DNA from 4 places in the Lactobacillus sp. UMNPBX12 genome. Region 2 is predicted to be linked to each of the others. Evidence: predicted binding sites of a transcription regulator. Region 2 holds the regulator's gene; each other region holds the start of a gene.
What was found. Region 2 encodes HrcA, which represses chaperone genes, less so after heat shock. Its sites were predicted from a motif close to TTAGCACTCNNNNNNNNNGAGTGCTAA; they were not measured.
Positions count from the first base shown of each region.

Region 1: the regulator HrcA is predicted to act here: its motif matches at 3,624-3,650, upstream of CP363_RS00180 (Hsp20/alpha crystallin family protein).
Region 3: the regulator HrcA is predicted to act here: its motif matches at 1,471-1,497, upstream of CP363_RS03140 (ATP-dependent Clp protease ATP-binding subunit).
Region 4: the regulator HrcA is predicted to act here: its motif matches at 3,024-3,050, upstream of clpP (ATP-dependent Clp endopeptidase proteolytic subunit ClpP).

Region 1 covers NZ_PCYY01000001.1:33,320-39,155, forward strand. The annotation lists gene CP363_RS00150 (deaminase) at 1-454, opposite strand, end outside; gene trpS (tryptophan--tRNA ligase) at 470-1,492, opposite strand; gene CP363_RS00160 (SOS response-associated peptidase) at 1,610-2,203, shown strand; tRNA gene CP363_RS00165 (tRNA-Gly) at 2,213-2,283, shown strand; gene CP363_RS00170 (CPBP family intramembrane glutamic endopeptidase) at 2,331-2,993, opposite strand; gene greA (transcription elongation factor GreA) at 3,073-3,534, opposite strand; gene CP363_RS00180 (Hsp20/alpha crystallin family protein) at 3,776-4,201, shown strand; gene CP363_RS00185 (C1 family peptidase) at 4,344-5,660, shown strand; gene CP363_RS00190 (ABC transporter ATP-binding protein) at 5,756-5,836, opposite strand, start outside.
Region 2 covers NZ_PCYY01000011.1:28,865-34,700, reverse strand. The annotation lists gene dnaK (molecular chaperone DnaK) at 1-1,153, opposite strand, end outside; gene grpE (nucleotide exchange factor GrpE) at 1,170-1,754, opposite strand; gene hrcA (heat-inducible transcriptional repressor HrcA) at 1,767-2,816, opposite strand; gene ribF (riboflavin biosynthesis protein RibF) at 2,954-3,904, opposite strand; gene truB (tRNA pseudouridine(55) synthase TruB) at 3,910-4,803, opposite strand; gene CP363_RS05870 (ribosome-binding factor A) at 4,859-5,224, opposite strand; gene infB (translation initiation factor IF-2) at 5,244-5,836, opposite strand, start outside.
Region 3 covers NZ_PCYY01000005.1:32,407-38,242, forward strand. The annotation lists gene CP363_RS03140 (ATP-dependent Clp protease ATP-binding subunit) at 1-1,437, opposite strand, end outside; gene CP363_RS03145 (alpha/beta hydrolase) at 1,767-2,657, opposite strand; gene CP363_RS03150 (PTS sugar transporter subunit IIC) at 2,638-3,945, opposite strand; gene CP363_RS03155 (ABC transporter ATP-binding protein) at 4,039-4,740, shown strand; gene CP363_RS03160 (ABC transporter permease) at 4,750-5,836, shown strand, end outside.
Region 4 covers NZ_PCYY01000017.1:36,762-42,597, forward strand. The annotation lists gene whiA (DNA-binding protein WhiA) at 1-537, shown strand, start outside; gene CP363_RS07625 (IS1182 family transposase) at 687-2,390, shown strand; gene clpP (ATP-dependent Clp endopeptidase proteolytic subunit ClpP) at 2,409-2,993, opposite strand; gene CP363_RS07635 (SH3-like domain-containing protein) at 3,188-4,816, shown strand; gene CP363_RS07640 (ATP-binding cassette domain-containing protein) at 4,925-5,563, shown strand; gene fetB (iron export ABC transporter permease subunit FetB) at 5,560-5,836, shown strand, end outside.

The DNA of each region.
Region 1 (5,836 bases), on a different contig from region 2:
GGGCCAAGCTTTCCACGTATTTGCGATTAATCTTAATCTGTTCATAAGGCACCTCGCTATCATGAAGTAGTTGCATCGCCAATGGATTATCGCGATAGTCAAAATAATAGTTAATTTTTTTCACGCCTGCCTGCAACAAGGATTTGCAGCAATTATAGCAAGGAAAATGTGTCACATAAATCTCAGTATTTTCTGTAGAAACACCAAACTTAGCACACTGAATGATCGCATTCATTTCTGAATGAATAGTTCTAACGCAGTGACCATCAACCATTTGATGACCCACATCGTCACAATGCGGTTGTCCTGAAACGGAACCATTATAACCAGTGCCAATAATCCGATTATTTTTTACTAAGACGCTACCAACTAATGCGCGATTACAAGTAGAGCGTTGCGCAATTACTAGCGCCTGCATCATAAAATATTGTTTCCAAGGAATTCGATCGTGCATAACTTTACCTCAGCCTTATCTATTCTTGAAATAGTTCAAACCAATTGCGTCACGGACTTGTTCAAGTGTTGCATTAGCCACTTTATTAGCCTTTTTTGAACCTTCCAGAAGCATTTCATAAACCGCATCTTCATCTTGAGCAAACTTTTCGCGACGTTCACGAATTGGTGCAAGCTCTGCTTCAAGGACCTTGTTTAAGTAACGCTTAATCTTAACGTCACCTAAGCCACCCTTTTGGTATTCTGCCTTAAGTTCTGCCACCTTGTCCTTATCTGGATCGAAGACATCAAGATATGTAAAGACAGTGTTACCTTCAACCTTACCAGGGTCTTCAACGTGAATATGGTTAGGATCCGTGTACATTGACATAACTTTCTTTTGAACTGTCTTTGCATCATCAGCAAGATAAATCGCATTGCCAAGTGACTTCGACATCTTCGCATTACCATCAAGTCCTGGCAAACGTCCTTGACCTTTAGGTGGGAAATAACCTTTAGGTTCAACCAAAACATCACAATTATAAACACGGTTAAAAGTCCTAACGATTTCACGTGTTTGTTCCAACATTGGTTCCTGGTCATCTCCAACAGGAATAACGGTTGCTTTAAAAGCGGTGATATCAGCAGCTTGAGAAACTGGATAGTTTAAAAAGCCAATTGGAATAGAGTCTTTGAAATCTTTTTGCTTAATTTCTGTCTTAACAGTTGGATTTCTTTCAAGCCGAGCCACAGTTACTAAATCCATGTAGTAAGCAGTCAATTCAAATAGAGCAGGAATTTGTGATTGAACATAAATAGTTGATTTAGCTGGATCAATACCAACAGCTAAGTAATCTAAAGCTACTTGGATCAAACTATTGCGAATTTTTTCCGGATTACGAGCATTGTCGGTCAAAGCCTGTGTATCCGCAATCATAATATATGGATCATATTTACCTGAATTTTGTAATTTTACTCTATTCTTTAATGAACCGATATAGTGACCAATGTGCAGCTTACCAGTAGGACGGTCACCAGTTAATAAAATTTCTTTCGTCATCTTTTTGCTCTTTTCTAATTTTTAAGTTTATTTTTTTATTAATATTAATTGTTTAATTACCTAATTTTAACAAAAAATAGGCTATGATTAAACTAGCCCTAAAGAAAGGAAATGCGTATGTGCAACCAGTTTCGTTTACCTAATTTAAAACAAATTCAACAATATCTCAAAAGCGATCTTGACCTGCCCTTAGTTACACCAAATTTTGACATTCAAGCACAAGATATTTTTCCTAACCAAGTAGCACCTGTTTTGCTTTATCAAAATGGTCAATTGCAATTAAGCAAAAAAAAATGGGGCTATCCAAGTCCCGTTGATCCAAAAAAGCCATTATTTAACGCTAGAATTGAGCGATTTTATGATTCAGCGCCTTCAATGTGGGACAAATCCTTTGCCAAGCAACGTTGCTTAATCTTAACCGAAAAATTCTTTGAATACGCTAAAACTACCCATATTGCTGAAAACGGTCGTAAATACCATGATCGCTACGCCTTCCGCACTAATCAACCACTTACCTTAATTGCAGGTATTTATGATCAGGATTATTTTTCAATGGTTACTACCGCGCCTAACAAAGATATGGCGCCAATCCATAATAGAATGCCTCTAGTTGTTATGCCCAACGAACTACGCCGCTGGCTTTTTCAAAATTTTACCAGCTTAATTGATCGTAAAAGTGTTGATCTTCAAATAGAAAAAATGCTAAAATAAAAACATATTGCGGGTATAGTTAAATGGTAGAACGACAGCTTCCCAAGCTGTAGATGCGGGTTCGATTCACGCTATCCGCTTTTTTTATACAAAAATAAGGATGAGAATTTTTCTCATCCTTTTGTTTTTAAATCATAATCACTGTAAGTACGCCACTAACTACAGCTAAGTAAATTGGCATCAATAATGTTTGTGTGTACATATAGCTCCAAGCAAACACCATGCCATAAATTGCATCAATAATAAAGAGTACTACTGAATTTTGAAAGTTCAGTAAGCTATAAATCAGACCTGAAACAATGATCCCCATAATTGCAACTTGCTTAGTATTTCGCCGAAAAGCATAATTGAACAAAAAGCCAGTCGCCAAAAATTCTTGTAGGATTGGTAATACAATTCCTTGGACAACGATTAAAAACCAAAACATGTTAACTGATTCACTTTTGGCATATATCAATTGGAAATCATAATGACTAATCCTGCCATATGATTGTAAGTATGAAATCGAAATCTGTGTAACTGTAATCACTAATGTTAATAGAACAACAGTTGACAAACTGCCCAACCATGGAAGTTTAAAATCACGGGCAAAAAAGCGTTGCTCTCGATTGAAACGATAAACATAAAACAACAGAATCATGGCTGCAACTAAGCCGAATAAAATCAAATCCCAAATATGAACCGGAGATTTTCTAGTAACTAGCTTTACTACTGCAAACACAGCGACATAGCCAGCTAAATAAACGGCATAGCGGATCACATTACCCTCTCTTGATTGTGGCGTATTCAAATTCTTCACTCCTACTCTGAATTGTATCCTACAAAACCCATATTATACCAGAAAAAGACAGTTTATTATAGTTCTCAACTTATTTAACTTCCACAATCGTTACTTGATATTCACCTGCTGGTGCAGCCACCGTTGCTGTTGTACCAGCCTCCTTTTTCATGATTGCTTGACCCAATGGAGAATCAAAAGAAACCTTGCCAGCAGCAAGATCCGCTTCCATTCGCCCAACTACTTTGTATTCTTCTGTTTCATCATCGTCATCAAACTTAAGCACAACGGTCTTTCCTAGATCAACCTTACCATCATCTTCAGCTTTAACAATTTCGGCATACTTTAATTGTTTGCCTAGGTAACGCAGACGACTTTGTAAGTGACCTAGATCACGTTTTGCTTCAGTATATTCAGTATTTTCCGAAAGATCACCTAAAGCTCGTGCAGCCTGCAAAATTTTAATTCTACGTGGCCGATCTTTTTTTAATCGAGCAATTTCATCCTCAATTTGTTGATAGCCTTCTGGAGTCATTTTCTGAAAATATACCATTTCTATTTCACAAACTTTCTTTATTTTTTTATACGTAATAATTATCTACAATCTCAGAATGTTATTGTAGCAGCGTTATCAGTCTAAAATTAGCACTATACATTTTTGAGTGCTAATTTGTGTCATTTCTATAAAAAGCGACTACAATAAACAGTGTAAGGAGAAAAGAGATCAAGAAATGAGTTGATCTTTTCCTTATATTCTAATTAAGCAAATACAAAAATGAAAGGAAGTTTTATTTATGGCAAACGATATGATGAATCGGCGCAACGACATGATGGATGCAATGAATGATTGGTTTGGTTTTCCAAGAAACTTCTTTGACGATAATGAAATTGAAAACATTATGCAATCTGATGTTGCAGAAACTGATAAGGACTATCTAGTTAAGATTGACATGCCTGGCATGGATAAGCAGGATATCAACGTTAACTATAATGACGGTACGTTAAATGTCAGCGGCACAAGAAAATCATTTAAGGACACTAGCGATAAAAATAGAAATATCATTCATAAGGAAAGAAGTGAGGGCGGTATTTCTAGAAGCTATAGATTACCAAATGTAGTTGCAAGTGAGATTCATGCAAAGTATGATAATGGTGTATTGACCATCACTTTGCCTAAGGAAACTGCCGGCGATGATGGCAATTCTATAAAAATTGATTAATTTATTAGGTTTATGCAAGAGGTCTAATAAGTTAACGGATTAATAATTCTCTACAAGCGAGTTCTAATTGAACCCGCTTGTATTTTGCTTTAAAATAGAGTTAGTTTAGAAAAAAATTATAAAATTAAAAAGGAGATTTTTTATGGCTCATGAATTAACTGTGCAGGAACTAGAAAAGTTCTCTGCCGAATTTAATAAAAAACCTGAAAATAAAGTCGTTGCTCGTGCAGCTCAACGCAGTGGTGTGCTTGAAGCATCTTATAACGACCGTGTTCAAGGACAATTAACCAGAGTATTCTCAACCGAACTTGACACCAACAACGTTACTAATCAAAAGCATTCAGGTCGTTGCTGGTTGTTCGCAACTTTGAACGTTTTACGTCATGCTTTTGGTAAAAAATACAAGGCTAAAGATTTCACTTTCTCACAAGCTTACAACTTTTTCTGGGACAAGATTGAACGTGCCAACATGTTCTACAACAGAATCTTAGACAGTGCTGATATGCCACTTGATTCACGTCAAGTTAAGGCTGACTTAGACTTTGCTGGTAGTGATGGTGGACAATTCCAAATGGCTGCTGCTTTAGTTGAAAAATATGGTGTTGTTCCTTCATATGCTATGCCAGAAACTTTTAACACCAACGATACAACTGGTTTTGCTACTGCTTTGGGCGATAAGTTAAAGAAGGATGCTTTAGTATTGCGCCATTTGAAGCAATACGGCAAAGATGATGAAATTAAAAAGGTTCGCGAAAAATTTTTAAGCGAAGTTTACCAAATGACTGCTATCGCAGTAGGTGAACCACCTAAGACTTTCGATCTTGAATATCGTGATGATGATAAGAAATATCATTTAGAAAAGAACCTTACTCCACTTGAATTCTTGCATAAGTACATGGGCGATGTCGATTTTGATGACTATGTTGTTTTGACTAATGCTCCAGACCATGACTATAACAAGCTTTATGGTCTACCAGCTGAAGACAACATTGAAGGCTCACTGAGAATCAAGCTTTTGAATGTACCAATGGAATACTTGTCCAGCGCTGCTATCGCTCAATTAAAAGACGGCGAAGCTGTTTGGTTTGGTAACGATGTTTTACGTCAAATGGACCGTAAAACTGGTTACCTTGACACTAATTTGTACAAGTTAGATGACTTATTCGGCGTTGACCTTAAAATGTCTAAAGCAGACAGATTAAAGACCGGCGTCGGTCAAGTGTCACATGCCATGACTTTAGTTGGTGTTGATGAAGACAACGGCGAAGTTCGTCAATGGAAAGTTGAGAACTCATGGGGCGATAAATCTGGTGTTAAAGGCTTCTACGTCATGAATAATGAATGGTTTAAGGACTATGTTTACGAAGTTGTAGTCCACAAGAAGTACTTAACTGAAAACCAAAAGAAGCTCGCTGAAGGTCCAATCACTGACCTACCAGCATGGGATTCATTAGCTTAACGAGCAATGATCATATAAAAAGGCGATCCATATCGGATCGCCTTTTTAGCATAAATATAATATTAATATAGAGAGAGTTGCATTAGATTTGGTATCTAATTTTCGTAGCTTGCCGCTACTTCTTCGTAATGCTTGACTTCATCGTCAGAGCAGCGTACGAAGTGTCCTGGACGAAT
Region 2 (5,836 bases):
TTCTGTCGATTAACTTAGTGAAGACACCACCCATGGTCTCAATACCAAGTGACAATGGGGTAACATCAAGTAAAACAATATCCTTAACATCACCTGAGATAACACCACCTTGAATTGCTGCACCCATAGCTACAGCTTCATCAGGGTTAATTGAATGGTCAGGTTCCTTACCAGCCCATTCCTTAACTGCCTTTTGAACAGCTGGAATACGAGTAGAACCACCATTTAAAATAACCTTGTCAATGTCATTAACAGTAAGACCTGCATCCTTCAATGCATTGTCAAATGGTACCTTAGTCTTTTCTACCAAGTCAGCAGTTAATTCATCAAACTTAGCACGAGTCAAATCTGCTTCAAGGTGTAATGGACCAGCTTCGCCAGCAGAAATGAATGGAAGTGAGATGTGAGTACTTGATACACCTGACAAGTCCTTCTTTGCTTTTTCTGCAGCATCCTTTAAGCGTTGCATTGCCATCTTGTCCTTCGACAAATCAACACCATTTTCATCCTTAAAGTTCTTAATTAACCAATCCATGATACGGTGATCAAAGTCATCACCACCAAGATGAGTATCACCATTAGTTGACAATACTTGAAAGACACCATCACCTAATTGCAATACAGAAACATCAAAAGTACCACCACCAAGGTCGTATACTAAGACTTTTTCATCTTGGTCTTTATTTAAACCGAAGGCTAATGCTGAAGCAGTTGGTTCGTTAATAATTCTTTGCACATTCAAACCAGCAATCTTACCAGCGTCCTTAGTAGCTTGGCGTTGAGCATCATTGAAGTAAGCAGGAACAGTAATAACAGCATCCTTAACTTCTTCACCCAAGTAATCTTCTGAGAATTTCTTAATATATTGTAAAATAAATGCTGAAATTTCTTGTGGTGTATATTCCTTATCACCAACTTTAACCTTATAATCAGCTTCACCCATGTGACGCTTAATTGAAACAATGGTATTAGGGTTGGTAATAGCTTGACGCTTTGCTACCTCACCGACTTGAATTTCACCATCTTTAAATGCAACTACTGAAGGAGTAGTCCGGTTACCTTCTGGATTAGTGATAATCTTTGGTTCTTTACCTTCAAGAACTGCAACTGCTGAGTTAGTAGTCCCAAGGTCAATCCCAATAACTTTTGACATATATTAGCTTCCTCTCTTATTGAGCAACTACAACCATTGCTGGTCTTAGTGTTCTATCCTTATATTGATATCCTTTTTGTAAAACCTGAACAACGTGATCTTTTTGATCATCATTCTCAGCTGCTACTGTTTGAACAGCTTGATGTAATGTCGGATCAAATTTAACGCCATCAGCCTCAATCTCAACTACACCGTGATCTTTCATTGCCTTCACAAGTGCATCCAGGGTCATTTTCACGCCCTTCTTTAACTGCTTAGACACATCATCATCGGCCTCAACGCTTAGGGCTCTTTCCAAATTGTCCATTGCTGGCAAAATGTCCTTCGCTAAGCTTTGAGATTCGTACTTAATTAATTGAGCACGTTCTTTAGTGTAGCGATTTTGCATATTTTGAATTTCTGCTTCACTACGCAAATACTTATCTTCAAGATCCTTGTTCTTATCTTTTAAATCAGCTAATTCTTTAGCTAATTTTTGATCTTGTTTATTTTTTTCTTGCTTCTTTTCTTCACCTTTATCGGCTTCTTTTTTAGCCTTAGGCTCAGAAGTCTTTTCTTTTTGCTCTAGATTTTTTTCACTTGGAAATTCTTCTTTACTCACGGCTAACCTCCTTTATTGAAACTTGCCGTAATAATCAAGCAACTTTTTAGCTAGTTCATTTCTAAAATATTCAAGCAACCCAATCATTTGTGAATATGGCATATTCGTTGGTCCAAGTAAAGCAATAGTTCCTTTACCATGGGAGCCAACGCTGTACTCAGCTGTCAGCAAACTATAATTTTTTAATAAATCATTGGGTAATTCAGATCCCAACTTTACCTTTACTGGATAATTTCCAGACTTTGGATCCACCTTTGCATCCATTAAATTAGTGAACAGATTATTATGATCAATCAACTCGTACAAAGAACGAATGTCATTTACATCATGTTCAGAAGTATTATTGAGCAAATTAATCTGTCCATCCACATACATCTGCTCACTAGCTGCATCTTTTACGACATCTTCAACTAAACTAAGCAATTCAGTCACATGTTCGCCGCCTAATTCGTTTTTAGCTAATTCACTTAGCAACGAAACGTTGATTTCATTTAGGCTCTTTCCGACTAACTGATCATTAATCATGCGGACAGCCTTTTCAATTTCTTCGCCGTGAATATTATGTGGCAAAGCATATACCTGATTTTGAATGTTACCATCACTTGTAACCAAAATTGCCATAATCTGTCGTTGAGACAGCGGTACAATTCTAAATCCTGTGACTCTAACATCATGACTCTCAGGTCCTTCCGCAAATGCGGTATAGTTAGTTAAATCTGACAGAATTCGTGCAGCTTCTTGTACAATTTCATTTACTTGATGAAAAGGTCGATCTAATTGACTTCCTATTGTATTATAAACAGACTCTGGTAATTGCAACGGCTCAACTAAATTATCAAGATAATAACGATAGCCCTCGCTTGAAGGAATTCGACCACTTGAAGAGTGAGTTTTTTCAATTAACCCCTGCTCTTCCAACACGGCCATTTCATTTCTAATCGTTGCACTTGAAACTTTAATTGGCAACTGCTTCATTACGGTCTTTGAACCTACTGGCTCATGACTTTGTGTAAAGTCTGTAATTATTGTTTTTAAAATAAGCTCTTGACGCTCGGTCAACATATTATATCGCCCTCACTTTTAGCACTCACATCTCTCAGGTGCTAACAGTTAATATGATACCAGAAATTAGCACTAAATCAAGTAGATTGCTAATTTTATTCAAAAAAATACGCACTTTTTTCAAAGTACGTAGCTTCTTAACCCTTTTGCTTAAAATAAGCCCTAATTTCTTGCTCATCTCGTTCAAGTTGCTCTTTCAGTTCAGGTAATCCGGCAAATTTTTTCTCACCTCTGGTATATTTATACCATTTGATCTTCATTGGCTTACCATAGATATCTTCATTAAAATCAAAAATATTAGATTCAATATATATCTTCTTGTCCTGATTAATGGTTACATTATAGCCAACGCTAGTCATGGAGTTATACCACTTACCATTTACTTTAGTCTTGGTAGCATAAACTCCAATTTTAGGAATCACCTTATGGTCTGCCCAAATCAAATTAGCTGTTGGATAGCCTAGCTTATGACCATTTCGTTTACCATGCCCAATGATACCACTCATTACATAATGGTGCCCCATTAATTCAGTGGCTAATTCCATCTGACCATCCTTAATTGCTTGACGAATTTCAGTTGAGCCAATTTTTCTACCGTTAAAAGTTTGCTTTGGCATCACTACAATATTAAAACGCCCTTTGGAAAATTGGGGTAAATTAGCCATATTTGCAATATTCTTAGGACCATAAGTGTAATCAAAGCCAGCAACAACGGTATCAGCATTTAATCTGACAATTACATTATCGACAAATTCTTGTGCAGAAATTTGACTGAAATTTTTAGTAAATGGTAAAACAGCCAAATAATCTACTCCTAATTCCGCCATTTTGTTAGCTTTTTCTTCCAAAGTTTCTAAGTATTTAAAATCTCGTTTCGACTCATAAACTTCCTTAGGATGTCGATCAAAGGTCAACACAACTAATGACAATTTCTTCTGTAATGCAATTTCTTTAGCCTGATTAATTAAGCGCTGATGTCCCAAATGAACCCCATCAAAAAAGCCAAGGGCAAGCACAATTCTAGTAGATAAAATATTTTCCTTAACAGGATATGTTAAATGAACGATTTTCACAGCTAATTCCTTCATTTCATTTATTCATTTTGCAACAGCATTAAGCTTGGGCGATAAAGCTTTCCTTTTTTTTCATAAATTGCTTTCACCTTTTTATTGTATCGTAGTGCAACTTTTTTCGCATTAGTTTCAAGCGAAATACCTGCTCCATTTTTAACTTTAAGCCACTTTTCTTCAGTTAAATCAACCTGAGTGTATTCCTTAAAAAATGCATCAATCGGCTGTATAAGTTCAGTGGCCTTTTTCGGATTCTCTTCAATCTCCTTTAATTTTACTGCTTGTGTAATATTAAAGCCAGAACTAGCTGTTCTTCTCAAATAAGTCATCGTTGCGGGGCAATCTAATTTTTCACCTAGATCATTAACTAACGATCTAACATAAGTGCCTTTGCTGCATTTAATCTTAAAATCAAAGCTTTCTTGTCCAGTATTTATATCAAAAACTGGTTCTTTAGTTAGATCATATTGTTTGACTTCAACCCTTCTCTGAGGCCGTTCAACTTCAATTCCTTCACGCGCATATTCATAAAGATGTTTACCATTCACTTTAACAGCAGAATAAATTGGAGGCACTTGAACAATTTCTCCTACAAATTTATTCATATTTTCTTGAATTTCTGCACCAGAAAAAGGCTGAATCAACTTTTTTTCTTTTAAAACAGTTCCAGTTGCATCATAACTATCTGTGCTATAACCAAATAGTCCCGTGCCAATATATTCTTTTGGCCTAGTATGCATCATTTCAATTAATTTAGTAGCCTGACCAATAGCAATTGGTAAAACGCCTGTCACCTCAGGATCAAGCGTACCAGCATGTCCTATTTTTCTAATATTTAATACGCGGCGCAAATGATAAACTACATCTGCACTAGTCATCCCTTTATCTTTATCAATAACTAAAATTCCGTTTAACATAATTATTCCCTATTCCTTTCAACAAAAAAAGGGCACCATCACGGCGCCCTCTTTTTTATTTGTTTTCCCGCTTAGCATCTTGTTTCTTAACTTCTGCAATCAAACGGTCAATCTTACTACCATACAAAACTGAATTATCACGTTTAAAAATTAATTCAGGAACCTTATAAACAGTTAATGTTTGACCAAGCAAATGACGCATCATGCCTTTTGCCTTTTCAAAACCTGCCTGAACCTCTTCTTCCTTATGCTCATCTTCAGTTAGCAGGCTGTAATAAACAGTTGCATATGAAAGATCATTCGTACATTCAACTGCGGTAATAGTTACACCACTTAAGCGCGGATCACGAATATTCTTTTGTAAAATCTTGGTTAATTCGCGTAGAATTTCACCTTCAACACGACCAATTCTATGCTTCATGTTTTCCTCCTAATAGTAATTACTTAGGCTCAACTTGTTGCATTTCGTAAACTTCGAATTCGTCGCCAACTTTAATGTCGTTGTAGTCCTTAATCGTTAAACCACAATCGTTACCTTGCTTAACTTCCTTAACATCATCTTTAAATCTCTTAAGTGAAGCAATTTCACCATCATATTTAACGATACCATCACGAATAACTCTAATCTTAGAATCATTCTTAACCAAGCCCTTATCAACGAAGGAACCAGCAATTGTACCAACCTTAGAAACCTTCCAAGTTTCACGAACAGTAAGATTACCGATAACCTTTTCTTCATAAGTTGGTTCAAGCATACCCTTCATGGCAGCAGTAACATCATCAATAGCCTTGTAAATAATGCTGTAAAGACGAATATCTACGCCATCGGTTTCAGCTTGGCTCTTAGCAGTAGCAGTTGGACGAACGTTGAACCCAATAATAAATGCATTTGATGCACCAGCCAAAGTTACATCTGATTCATTAATGGCACCTACACCTGAGTGAATGATATTTACACGTACGCCTTCAACTTCAATCTTTTCAAGCGATTGTTGTAAAGCTTCTACAGAACCTTGAACATCAGCCTTCAAGA
Region 3 (5,836 bases), on a different contig from region 2:
TGAACCGATTAACTTGTTAACTGCCATTTCGTCTTGGTATTCACTCATGTCCAAACGGATTAAGTGTTCCTTGTTACCAAATAATTGAATTGCCAATTGTTTAGCAAGCTCAGTCTTACCAACACCAGTAGGTCCAGTGAGTAAAAATGAACCAGTAGGTCTGTCGCTGTCTTTGAAGATTTGCTTACGAGCAATAGCGTCAGTAATTACATCGATAGCTCTGTCTTGATCAATAACATTCTTCTTAAGTTTCTTAGCTAAGTCCAAGTTCTTTTGAGCTTCATCAGCGTGGAGTTCACTCATTGGGATCTTAGTCTTTTGTTCAATAATTGCGTAGATGTCTTTTTCAGTTACTTCTGGAGTATTCTTAGAATCTACATTCTTAAGTTGTTTCTCAAGTTCAGCAATCTTACTCTTAATTTCTGAAGCCTTGTCGTAATCCTCTGCCTTAGCAGCTTCAGTCTTCTTAGCTTCAAGAGCTGAGATTTGGTTCTTTAAGCTCTTTTCATCAGTTGGTTGTACAAGCAATGCCTTCTTAGCACCAGCTTCATCCATCAAGTCGATAGCCTTGTCTGGTAAGTAACGGCCTTGAATGTATCTTTCTGATAATTCAACAGCTAATTTAAGACTGTCGTCACTGTATTTTACGTGGTGGTAGTCTTCGTACTTCTTCTTTAAGCCTTCCAAAATCTTAACAGCTACATCAGTAGATGGTTCTGGAACTTGAACAGCTTGGAATCTACGTGATAAAGCTGGATCTTTTTCAATTCTTTGGAATTCACTAGTAGTAGTAGCACCAATTAACTTCAATTGACCACTTGCCAAAGCTGGCTTCAAGATGTTAGCTGCATCCCCATTGTTGTTTTCTGAATCAGTAGAACCAGCACCAACGATGTTGTGAATTTCATCGATGAATAAAACAATGTTAGGATCGCTCTTGGCCTTATCGATAACCTTCTTTAATCTTTCTTCAAAGCTACCACGAAGACTTGAACCAGCAACCATGTCATTAATATTTACTGAAATGATATGCATGTTAGCCATTTTAGCTGGTACATTGCCTGAAGCAATTCTTTCAGCTAAACCTTCTACAATAGAAGTCTTACCAACACCAGCAGGTCCGATTAAAACAGGATTATTCTTCTTACGTCTTGAAAGAATTTCAATTACGTTATCAATCTGTTCGTCACGGCCAATTACTGGGTCAAATTTATTGTTCTTAGCTTCCTCAACTAAGTCAACACCAATTGGCTTTTCATTGGGTTGTTGTGGGTTCTGTTGAATTGTTTGTGGTGCAGCACCCATGCTGCTGGAGTAATTAATTGGAATTGAACCTGAACTGCCTTTGCTATTTCTTCTGCTACCAAAGTCATCATTAAAGAATGAGCTATTCAATTCGTTAAATAAGTTATCAAAATCATTGTTAAAGTATGCCATATGTGCAACACTCCCTATCTCAAATTTACGTCTTTAGCACTCTAAGCTACTGAGTGCTAACTCATTACATTTAATAGTATAGCATGTTATCCACAGATTGCAAGCTAAAAATCAAAAGTTTTCCACATCTTCTTTATTTTTTGTGATTTTTATTAAAAAAGCACCACAAATGCTGTAATATAAACATTTGTAGTGCTTCACAAATTCTAAAAAATTTCTTAAGATGGGCAAAAATTGATGATTATTTTGCTTAAAACTGTTTAATTTTAAGGAAGTTTTCCACAGATAAGAATAAGTTTATTACCATAAACTATTTCTGCCTACCTCTATTATTGCCCTTTTGCTTGTCCAGTATTTTGCGGTTCGCTCAACTTTCTCGGCTCAAGCAAATACTGTTTAATTACTTTGATTACCTGCTTATTCTGAGGTAAATCCGAGTGATCCGCTTCTACACCCGTTACTGTCATTGCAGTATAGCTCTTGACTTGATTCTGAAAAATATATTTTCCGGCTGCTACGCTAGCTTCTGGTACAATTCCATCAGACTCATAATTTTTTCCACCAGATAAGGAATAAACAATCAAGTTTTTCGGTAGTTTATCTTTGTTCTTGATAAAGGTTTCTAGCATTTGCGTTTTATGATTAATATTTTTTTCACCAAAATTATATGGCGTTCCTAGCGTCATCAGACGTTTGATTTTAATTTCATCAGAATAGTAACAGTAGTAATGTTCTAACCAATAGGTCCAGATCAAGCCACCGTTAGAATGCCCAAAGGCTTTAAAATTATTAAACTTATAGCTCTCTGATAAGGCATAAAAGGCTTGATCAAACCAGCTGGCTTGCTTCTTAATATTGCTATAACCATCGTGATTATTTTCAAAACCGACAATAATGAAAGGTTCGTTGTCGTTTTTATTGATTTTGCCTGAATATGATAGCGTTCCATTCGTTGAAACTTTAATTTTAAGCACGCTATGCTTAGTCGGTGTGTTCTGATTTAGCTGCTTCACTAATTGGTTAAAACGTTCAGTCGTTGCACTAGAACCTGGAATCATAATTACTGGTGACAAAAGCGATTTGCGTCTTTCAGCTCTAGCGTGGTTATCAGCCTTCATCCAAGAATAACCCGGAATAGCCAAAGCTACTAATAAGACTAAGACGATTGCCAACCATTTAAAATTAGGATTTTGAACTAAATTAATCATTCTTTTCTTCATAATCCTTTAGTCCCCTTTCAAGTCGCAAACCTAATTTCATAGTTGGAATAAACATTATTATATCTAAAATGAATAACAAAATAGAAAATACCAAGTTGCTCCAGTCACCATTAGAACCAAAGAAAGAGACCAAAATTCCTGGTGTCCCACTTAAAACGGGGTAAGCACAAGGTTGAATTAAATGGCAAAAAATTGCTCCAGCGGCTAGTAGAATATTAATAATTGGAATAATCACAATCGCTGGCAGTAACAATGGATTTAAAATAATCGGCATCCCGACCATCATGCCTCCAGTTGAGCCAAAAGCTGCTGGAAGCAGGTTAACCTTGGCAATATTTTCACTGTCCTTAGTTTTACTATAAATTAGGATAATTACAATCATCGCTAAAACAATACTCGCACCACCCATTTCTGCATAAGGATAAAACAAAGAACTACCCAAATACTTATATGGTACATTCCAAGCACTCCCATGTTTTAAGGCAAAATTTAAGTTAGCTGCTGCTGAAATACTATTAGAAGTAGTTGACAAAGAAGCTAGAGGATAACCTATTCCCATCCAGCTAAGTAAAAAGACTGGGATAGTCAGTAAAGCTATTAACAAAATATTATTTGATTCCTGTATTTGAGTAACTAGGCCTTTAAAAGTACTAGAATTCAAGAATTTGATTTGAAATTCATAAATTATAATCCCCAGAACTATCCCACAAAAAATTGCAAATATTGTCGGGATAAACGCATTCCAGGCTCTTTCCTTAATTCTAGCGGCATGTTCAAAATCGACTGGCTTGTGTTCCTTTCCTAGCCAATGAAAAATTTGCCCTACACCATAGCCAATTAACAAGGCCAGCAAGACAGCATTAATTTTTAAAACACTGGAAGAAAATGGTGAATGATCGCTGGCATTATTAGCTAAATTATTGGCATAAGCACAAAACATGATAACGATGACAGCCGTCATCCCGGCCATGGTTGAATCTTTACGGTATAAACGCGCAGTATAACGTGCCGCAAAATAAGCCGCATAAATACCAAATAAGCCGAAGGTTACCCGAACCATCCCCCGACTGACAAATGCTCCCGCATACCAAAAACGATCTGGCAAAGTGATATCAAAATTAAAAATATTGTAAATAAAACTATCGGGCGAAAAAACGGCATCTCTGAACAACTTAAAATATGCCCCAATTACCGCGATCGGCATCAGCATAACCAACGTTCGCTGAAAAATTCTAAAGATTGCCAATCTTCTTAGTTTAAGAAAGATATTTGTGATTCTGTTTACCATGGTATTTCCTTTACCTATTTATTATAAATATGATTGAATAAAGTTAATTAAAACAATTATTAATTATACATCTATACTAGAAAGCTGATTATGATGGCTTACATTAACTTAAAAAATAATACTAAAATTTACCAATCTGGTGACACAACCATCTATGCCAATAAGAACATTACTTTTTCTATCGATAAAGGCGAACTAGTCATTATTCTCGGCTCATCAGGAGCTGGAAAATCTACTTTGCTTAATATTTTAGGCGGAATGGAGCCAAATACAAGTGGCGATGTAATTGTAGCGGGGAAAAATATTGCAAAATATAACGCTAAAGAATTAACTACCTATCGGCGCAACGACGTTGGCTTTGTTTTTCAATTTTATAATTTGATTTCCAACTTAACAGCAAAAGAAAACGTTGAATTAGCTGCTCAAATTGTCCCCGATGCGATGAGCGCCGCTGATGCCTTGCAGTATGTTGACCTTGGGCGGCGAGAAAACAATTTTCCCGCTCAACTATCAGGCGGTGAGCAGCAACGTGTGGCAATTGCCCGAGCCATCGCTAAAAAGCCAGCCTTACTTTTGTGCGATGAGCCCACCGGTGCCCTTGACTATAAAACAGGCAAACGAATCTTAAAAATTTTGCAAAATATGAGCCGGCAAAATGGCTCGACGGTCTTGATTGTAACTCATAACGCCGCTATTGCCCCAATTGCTGATAAGGTCATCCGTATTCACGATGGAAGTATTCAAAAAGTCCAGCATAATCTACATCCCGCTGACATCAGTACAATTGAATGGTAGGTGGGCGACATGCAAAAAACTATTCTATGGAAAGATGCTTGGCAAGCAATCATTCATTCACTTGGCCGTTATATCGCCATTATTCTATTAATTGCACTGGGGACTTTTGCTTTTACAGGCTTAAAAATGGCTGGTCCTGATATGCGAGCAACAGGAGCAGACTTTTTTGCTAAACATAACCTAGCTGACGTCACCGTCACTTCAAACTATGGCATTAATTCAACTGATCGCCTTACTATTCAGAATTTACCGGAAGTAAAAGAAGCTACCTTCGGCTATTTTCAAGATGTTAAAATTAAAAATCAACCTGATACGCTCCGCATCTTTTCTCAATCAGATAATCTTTCAAGTTATGAATTGATTAAAGGTCATTTTCCTAAGAATAAAACAGAGATTGCACTGTCATATTTATTGCAGAAAAAATATCGCTTGGGGCAAAACATTACTTTTAATAAACCTGGCATTTTAAAAAATAAGACTTACAAGATTGTTGGCTTCGTCAAAACTAGTGAGTTCTTAGATAAAAATCAAATCGGTCAAACCAACATTGGCAGTGGCCATTTAACTGGAATTGCGGTTGCTAATCATAACGCCTTCGCCGCACCAGTTTATCAAATTGCCCGAATCATTTTCAAAAATACCGCCAATTTAAGTCCCTTTAGCATAGCTTACCGCAACCGTGTTTATAACGATCAAACCAAATTGCAAACTGCTTTAAACCAAAATCGAGCCGACAAATATGACAAATATCGGGCCATGTATCAAAAGCAATATCGGCAAGCTACAGCTAAACAATTACTTAAACGTGGCATCGTAGTTAACCCGGCGCAAATTAAAGTACCACAAAACAAGCTTAAAATTGCTTATCCTAACTACGTAATCAACAGCCGTGAAGAAAGTCAGGGTTATGCTTCTTATCGAGCAGATTCTGAACGAGTTGAAGTTTTGGCTAATGTCTTTCCTGTTTTCTTGTTTGCTGTAGCGGCTTTGGTCAGCTTAACTACAATGATGCGTTTTGTTGAAGAAGAACGGACTAATATTGGTACGCTAAAAGCACTAGGCTATGGTAATGGAGCAATTGCCATTAAGTTCTTGC
Region 4 (5,836 bases), on a different contig from region 2:
CTAGCCGGAGGTAGTGTCAATAATCCAGAAACGAGTCGTTATCACTTGGAGATTTATTCAACTTATGAGGACCATAATGAGGATTTATGTAAGTTGATGAATAATTATTTTTATTTAAATGCTAAAGCAACTAAACGTAGAAGAGGCTATATTGTTTATTTAAAAGAAGCCGCAAAAATTGGCGACTTTTTGCATATAGTGGGTGCACTTAATGCAATGCTTAACTTTGAAGATTTGCGTATTATGCGAGATATGCGAAATTCGGTTAATCGCTTGGTTAATTGTGATACCGCGAATATGAAAAAAACAGCCTCAGCTTCAGCTAAGCAGGTAGAAGACATCCAGCTGATTGAACAAGAAAACGGCTTAGATGATCTACCAGAGAAATTGCAAGTTTTAGCGCGTTTTAGATTGGCGCATCCAGAATTAACTTTAAAGGAAGTAGCTAATCAAATTCCGGATGGTCCGATTTCGAAGTCAGGAGTTAATCACCGATTTAAGAAACTACATGAGTTAGCTGAGAGTTTAAGAGAATAAGAAAAAGTGTCTGGGAAAAAACTAATTCCTAAGACATGAAAAAAGAACGATGATTTCCTTTTCGATTTCATCGTTCTTTTTCTATACTTTAACTGCCTTCCTTGATATTATTAAATCGCTACAGTATAAAAAGAAAGAAGACAATCTCAATGTATCAAAATTATACCACAGGCCAGACTGCTTTAACACTTAATTTAGACTTTACTATACCTAACAATCACTTGGCAACAGTGATCGGCTGGTTCGTCGATTCGATTCCAGAAGACGTCCTATTGGGCGATTCTGCCAAAACCGGGCGTCCTGCCTATCACCCTGCTATGATGCTTAAGATCTTGCTTTTTGCTTATTCTCGCAGAGTATTCTCAGGCAGAAAAATTGCGCTGATGTTAGAAGAAAATCTACCAATGATGGTATTGGCTGAGCACCAGCAGATTTCATACCATACCATCAATAATTTTAGATCGAGCGACCACGCCAACGAATTGGTCAAGAAATGCTTTCTTTACTTTACCAACCTACTGGAACAAGAAGGCTTGATCAACGAAGGGGCTATCTTCATCGACGGCACGAAAATCGAAGCCGATGCCAATCGCTATAGCTTTGTCTGGCGCAAGGCAGTTGAAAAGTATCATGAAAAGCTCAAAGGTCAAGCAGTTGAACTATATGATGAACTGATTGCCAAAGAAGTCGTCAAAGCAATGGCAAAAGAGCAAGTACAAACCAGTCAGGGGTTGACGGAGCTAGCGCAAGAAACGGAAGCTGAAATTGAAAAACTGACTGAAGAGATTGCCCAAGAGCCTAAAGCCATTCCTGGCGGCTCGGCTAGAAAAGCAAAAAGACGAGCTCTAAAAAAGCTGCTTCATAAGCTAAGAAAAGACTACGTGCCTAGAATGAAGAAGTATGAAGAGGCAGAAGAAGTCTTTGCTGGGCGAAATAGCTACTCTAAAACCGACCACGATGCGACGTTCATGCATATGAAAGAAGACCACATGAAGAACGGCCAGCTCAAGCCAGGCTATAATATCCAAGTCGCTACAACGGATCAATACGTAGTCGATTTTGCTTTGTATCCCAATCCGACTGACTTTAAGACGCTAGAGCCTTTTTTAAAACAGATGACGACAATGGACAAGTTCGATAAGATCGTCGCCGATGCTGGCTACGGCAGCGAGTACAACTACTCAATGCTTGAAGAAGAATATTCAGACAAGCAGTACTATATCCCTTATACCATGTACGAAAAGGAACAAACTAGAAAGTACAAAAACGATCCAACTAAGCTAGCCAACTGGTTCTATGATGAAGAAGACGATTACTACCTTGATCAAAACGACGTTAGGTTTAGCTTCAAATGTTATAGTCGGCGTAAAGATAAATCGACTGGTCAGGTTCGCGATTTTAAGGTTTACGAAGCGGATAAATTTCAATTAACGCCAGAATTAGAGCGTTTAGCCAAAACCAAGAGCGGACGCCAGCGGCAGGTTCGCTATAATCCTAACTGGCAATACTTAAAAGAAAAAGCTAAAGGAGTTCTCCAAAGTCCTGAAGGCAGGTACATCTACAGCAAGAGAAAGTATGATGTGGAGCCAGTTTTTGGACATTTGAAGAACGTTTTTGGCATGCGTCGAACTCATTTAAGAGGCAAAAAGAAGGTTGAAACTGATGTGGGAATAGCCTTCATGATGATGAATTTAAGCAAATATTGGAACAGAAGATGGTCAAAGGACCAATCTTCTTTACACAAAAATAAAAATAACAAGAAAAAGACGGTCAAGCAACTCAAATTAAGAGTTGGATTGATCGTCTTTTGGTATCTGAAAGTTAGTTTTTTCCCAGACACTTTTAGAGTGTGAATAATTTTTAATAATTAATTACTTCTTCTTATTAACCATGATTTCGTCAATCAAACCATATTCCTTGGCTTCTTCAGCAGTTAAGTAGTTGTCACGTTCAGTATCCTTTTGGATCTTTTCCAAAGGTTGACCGGTAGTTTCGTGCAAAATTTCGTTGATCTTCTTACGGCTCTTCAAAATTTCGTTAGCTGCAATTTGGATATCAGTTTGTTGACCTTGAGCACCACCTAATGGTTGGTGAATTAAAACAGTTGAGTTAGGAAGTGCAAAACGCTTACCCTTAGTACCACTAGTCAAGAGGATAGAAGCCATTGAAGCTGCCATACCAATTGCAATAGTTGATACGTCTGACTTAATAAAGTTCATGGTATCCATGATAGCTAAGCCGGAGGTGATTACACCACCTGGTGAGTTGATATAAAGTGAAATATCCTTGGTATTGTCTTGAGCATCAAGGAAGAGTAATTGAGCGATGATTGAGTTAGCCATTTGGTCATTAATTTCACCGCTAAGCATGATAATTCTGTCTTTTAATAAGCGTGAGTAAATGTCATAAGCACGTTCACCACGAGCAGTTTGTTCAATAACTGTAGGTACTAGCATAAATTTGCCTCCTAATTGATTTCGTATTAATTAGCACTCTTTCAAGTACAGTGCTAATTAAATCACTTCGTAATGAAAGTGTCAAATAAAGAAGCTCAATGGTAACAATGGTAATAAAAATGTATTTTAGCTAACAGTGTTTATATATTATAATATAAAAGTAAAATGCAAAATATAAGATACGGAGGATAGGTTTGAAGTATTCAAATAAAATTTTAACTGCTACTTCAGCTGTAGCACTGGGTGTTGGTTTGTTAATTGGTTCTACAAATGCAGTATTTGCAGATAATTCTAAAACTACTGATAGTAATACAGATACTGCTAAGACTGATTCCAGTGCGAAGAAGGGACCATCTCAAACAAGTACTTCTTATGACTTAATGGTTAAAGTAGGTAGCAATAAGAATTATCCTGTTTATAAAAAGATTAGTAATGGTAAACCTAGTGGTAAGATTGCTGATGCTAGCGATTATCAATATGCTCATATTCAATCTGACCAGAGAATTAAGACAAAGGATGCAACTTATTGGCGTATTTATGTAAATGGTCGTAAAGTTGGTTATGTTAACCAAAACTACTTTACAAGAGATGCTATCGCTGTACCAAAGACTATCAGTTTAGTACAAAATAGTCACTACGATTTTGATCCAACTGATGCAGTAAGTTATGTAACCAATTATATGGGTACTGTAATTGATACAGCAGATATTAAGATTTCAGAAGATGCAATCGATTGCTCAACTCCAGGTACCTATAATGTTAAATATAGCTATGGTAAAGCAAAGGCAACTGTTAAGGTAACTGTCAGAAAGAGTACTAAGGAAGGAATTGCTGATGCTGATAGCGTCCAAGCTAAGCCATTTAACGGCGATTTGAAATCCTGGAAGACTTACTACGGCAGTTCTGCTAACTATGTAACTAAGACTGATTTTACTCCTGATAAGAATAAGCATGCTTATGATAGTGAAAGCGGAAAATTAGATTTCACTACTCGCTTCTTCCAACCAGTTTTATTAAGTGTTTACCGTGACATTAAAAATGATGACTATATTAACCGTGTAGGTCATATTCCTGAAGGAATTACCATGTCAAATGGCTGGTTGTACACTAGTTTATTAAGTAGTACCCTGATTAGCAATGGTCATATTGTAGGATATAATCTTAACCATTTAACCAATGCATTTAACGGACAATACTTACTTGATATGAGCCAAAAGAAGTTCAATTCTTACGTTAAGAACATTAAAGTTAGTCCATATATTCCAATTGGTCACGGTCAAGCAATGGGCTCAACTGATAAATACATTTACGTTCTAAATAACAATAATAAGGTTTCATACAAGAGCAATATGTCTGAAGAGTTAATCCAAATTCGGAAGAGCGATATGTGCATTAACAAGATTTGGACTATTAAATGCTGGAACGGTAGTGATTCAGACGGTCGTTACTTCAATAATGGTGTTGTTGTAAATGATCACAAGCTTTACACAACTCTTTATAATAAAGAAAAAGACCAAACTGAATACTGGGAATTCAACCGCAAAGGCGATAACTGGTATCCAACTATGGTAGGTGCAACTAAGGGTGGCATTGTAGCAAACACATACACTCAAGGGTTTACTTATGATGCCAAGAACAATAACTTCTACCTTGCATTCAATGACGTAATTGCTAAGATTGCAACTGATGGTGAAGTTAAGGATACTTACCAATACCACACTGGTCGTGAAATTGAAGGTATCGCAACCTACAACAACAAGTTATACATGAACTTAGCTCAACGTGCTGAATTACTTGAAAGTAAACAAAAGTTGACTAAGTAATCATTATCGATATTAATTTAAATAAAGGAAATTCAATGAAAATATTGGATTTCCTTTATTTTTTTAGTTGTATAATTAGAAAAATGAGTTATTTAGTTAGGCAAAAGAATGAAAATATTAGAATTAAAACATATCCAATATAGTGCAGATAAAAAACAAATATTGCAAGATGTATCATTTAAGGTTAATAAAGGCGATTTTCTAACCTTAATTGGCCCATCAGGTGCAGGAAAAAGTACGATTTTACGATTGATTGCAAATTTAATTAGTGCTAATTCAGGCGATATTCTATATCAAGAAAAAAACATTAACTTCTTAAATCCAGTTCAATATCGTAGAGAAGTTTCATATTGTTTTCAGCAGCCGTCTTTATTTGGGCAAACAGTAAGAGATAATTTGATTTTCCCGTATGAAATTAGAAAAGTAGATGTAAATGACAAGCAAATAGCTGATTTACTTAATCAAGTTGATCTCTCTGCTGATTTTTTAGATAAAAAGATTACTGCTTTATCAGGTGGTGAAAAGCAAAGAGTTGCGTTAATTCGAAACATAATATTTTTACCAAAGATATTGCTATTAGATGAAGTAACTACCGGGCTTGATAATCAAAGTAAAGATATTGTACATAATTTGATTAAAGATGTTTCTGAGAAAGGCGTGACAATTATTCAAGTTACACATGATCAAAGTGAAATTGATGAAGCAAGCAATATTTTAAGAGTAAAAAAGGGCGGAATAATCGAATGAAAAATGTTGTAGTTAGCAACTGGTCGTTAGTATTAGCTTTTGCACTGGTGTTAGTTTCCATTGGAATTTCTGCGAAAGAAAAATTAGGACTAACCAAGGATATTTTAATTAGCGTGATTAGGGCGATAATTCAGTTAGTCGTAATCGGCTACGTTTTGAAGTTTATTTTTCATGTTAATGCCTTGTGGCTAACTTTGGTTTCAACTATTGTGATAATTTTTAATGCATCTTGGAATGCTAATCAGCGTGATCCTAATCCGGGGCGGAATATTT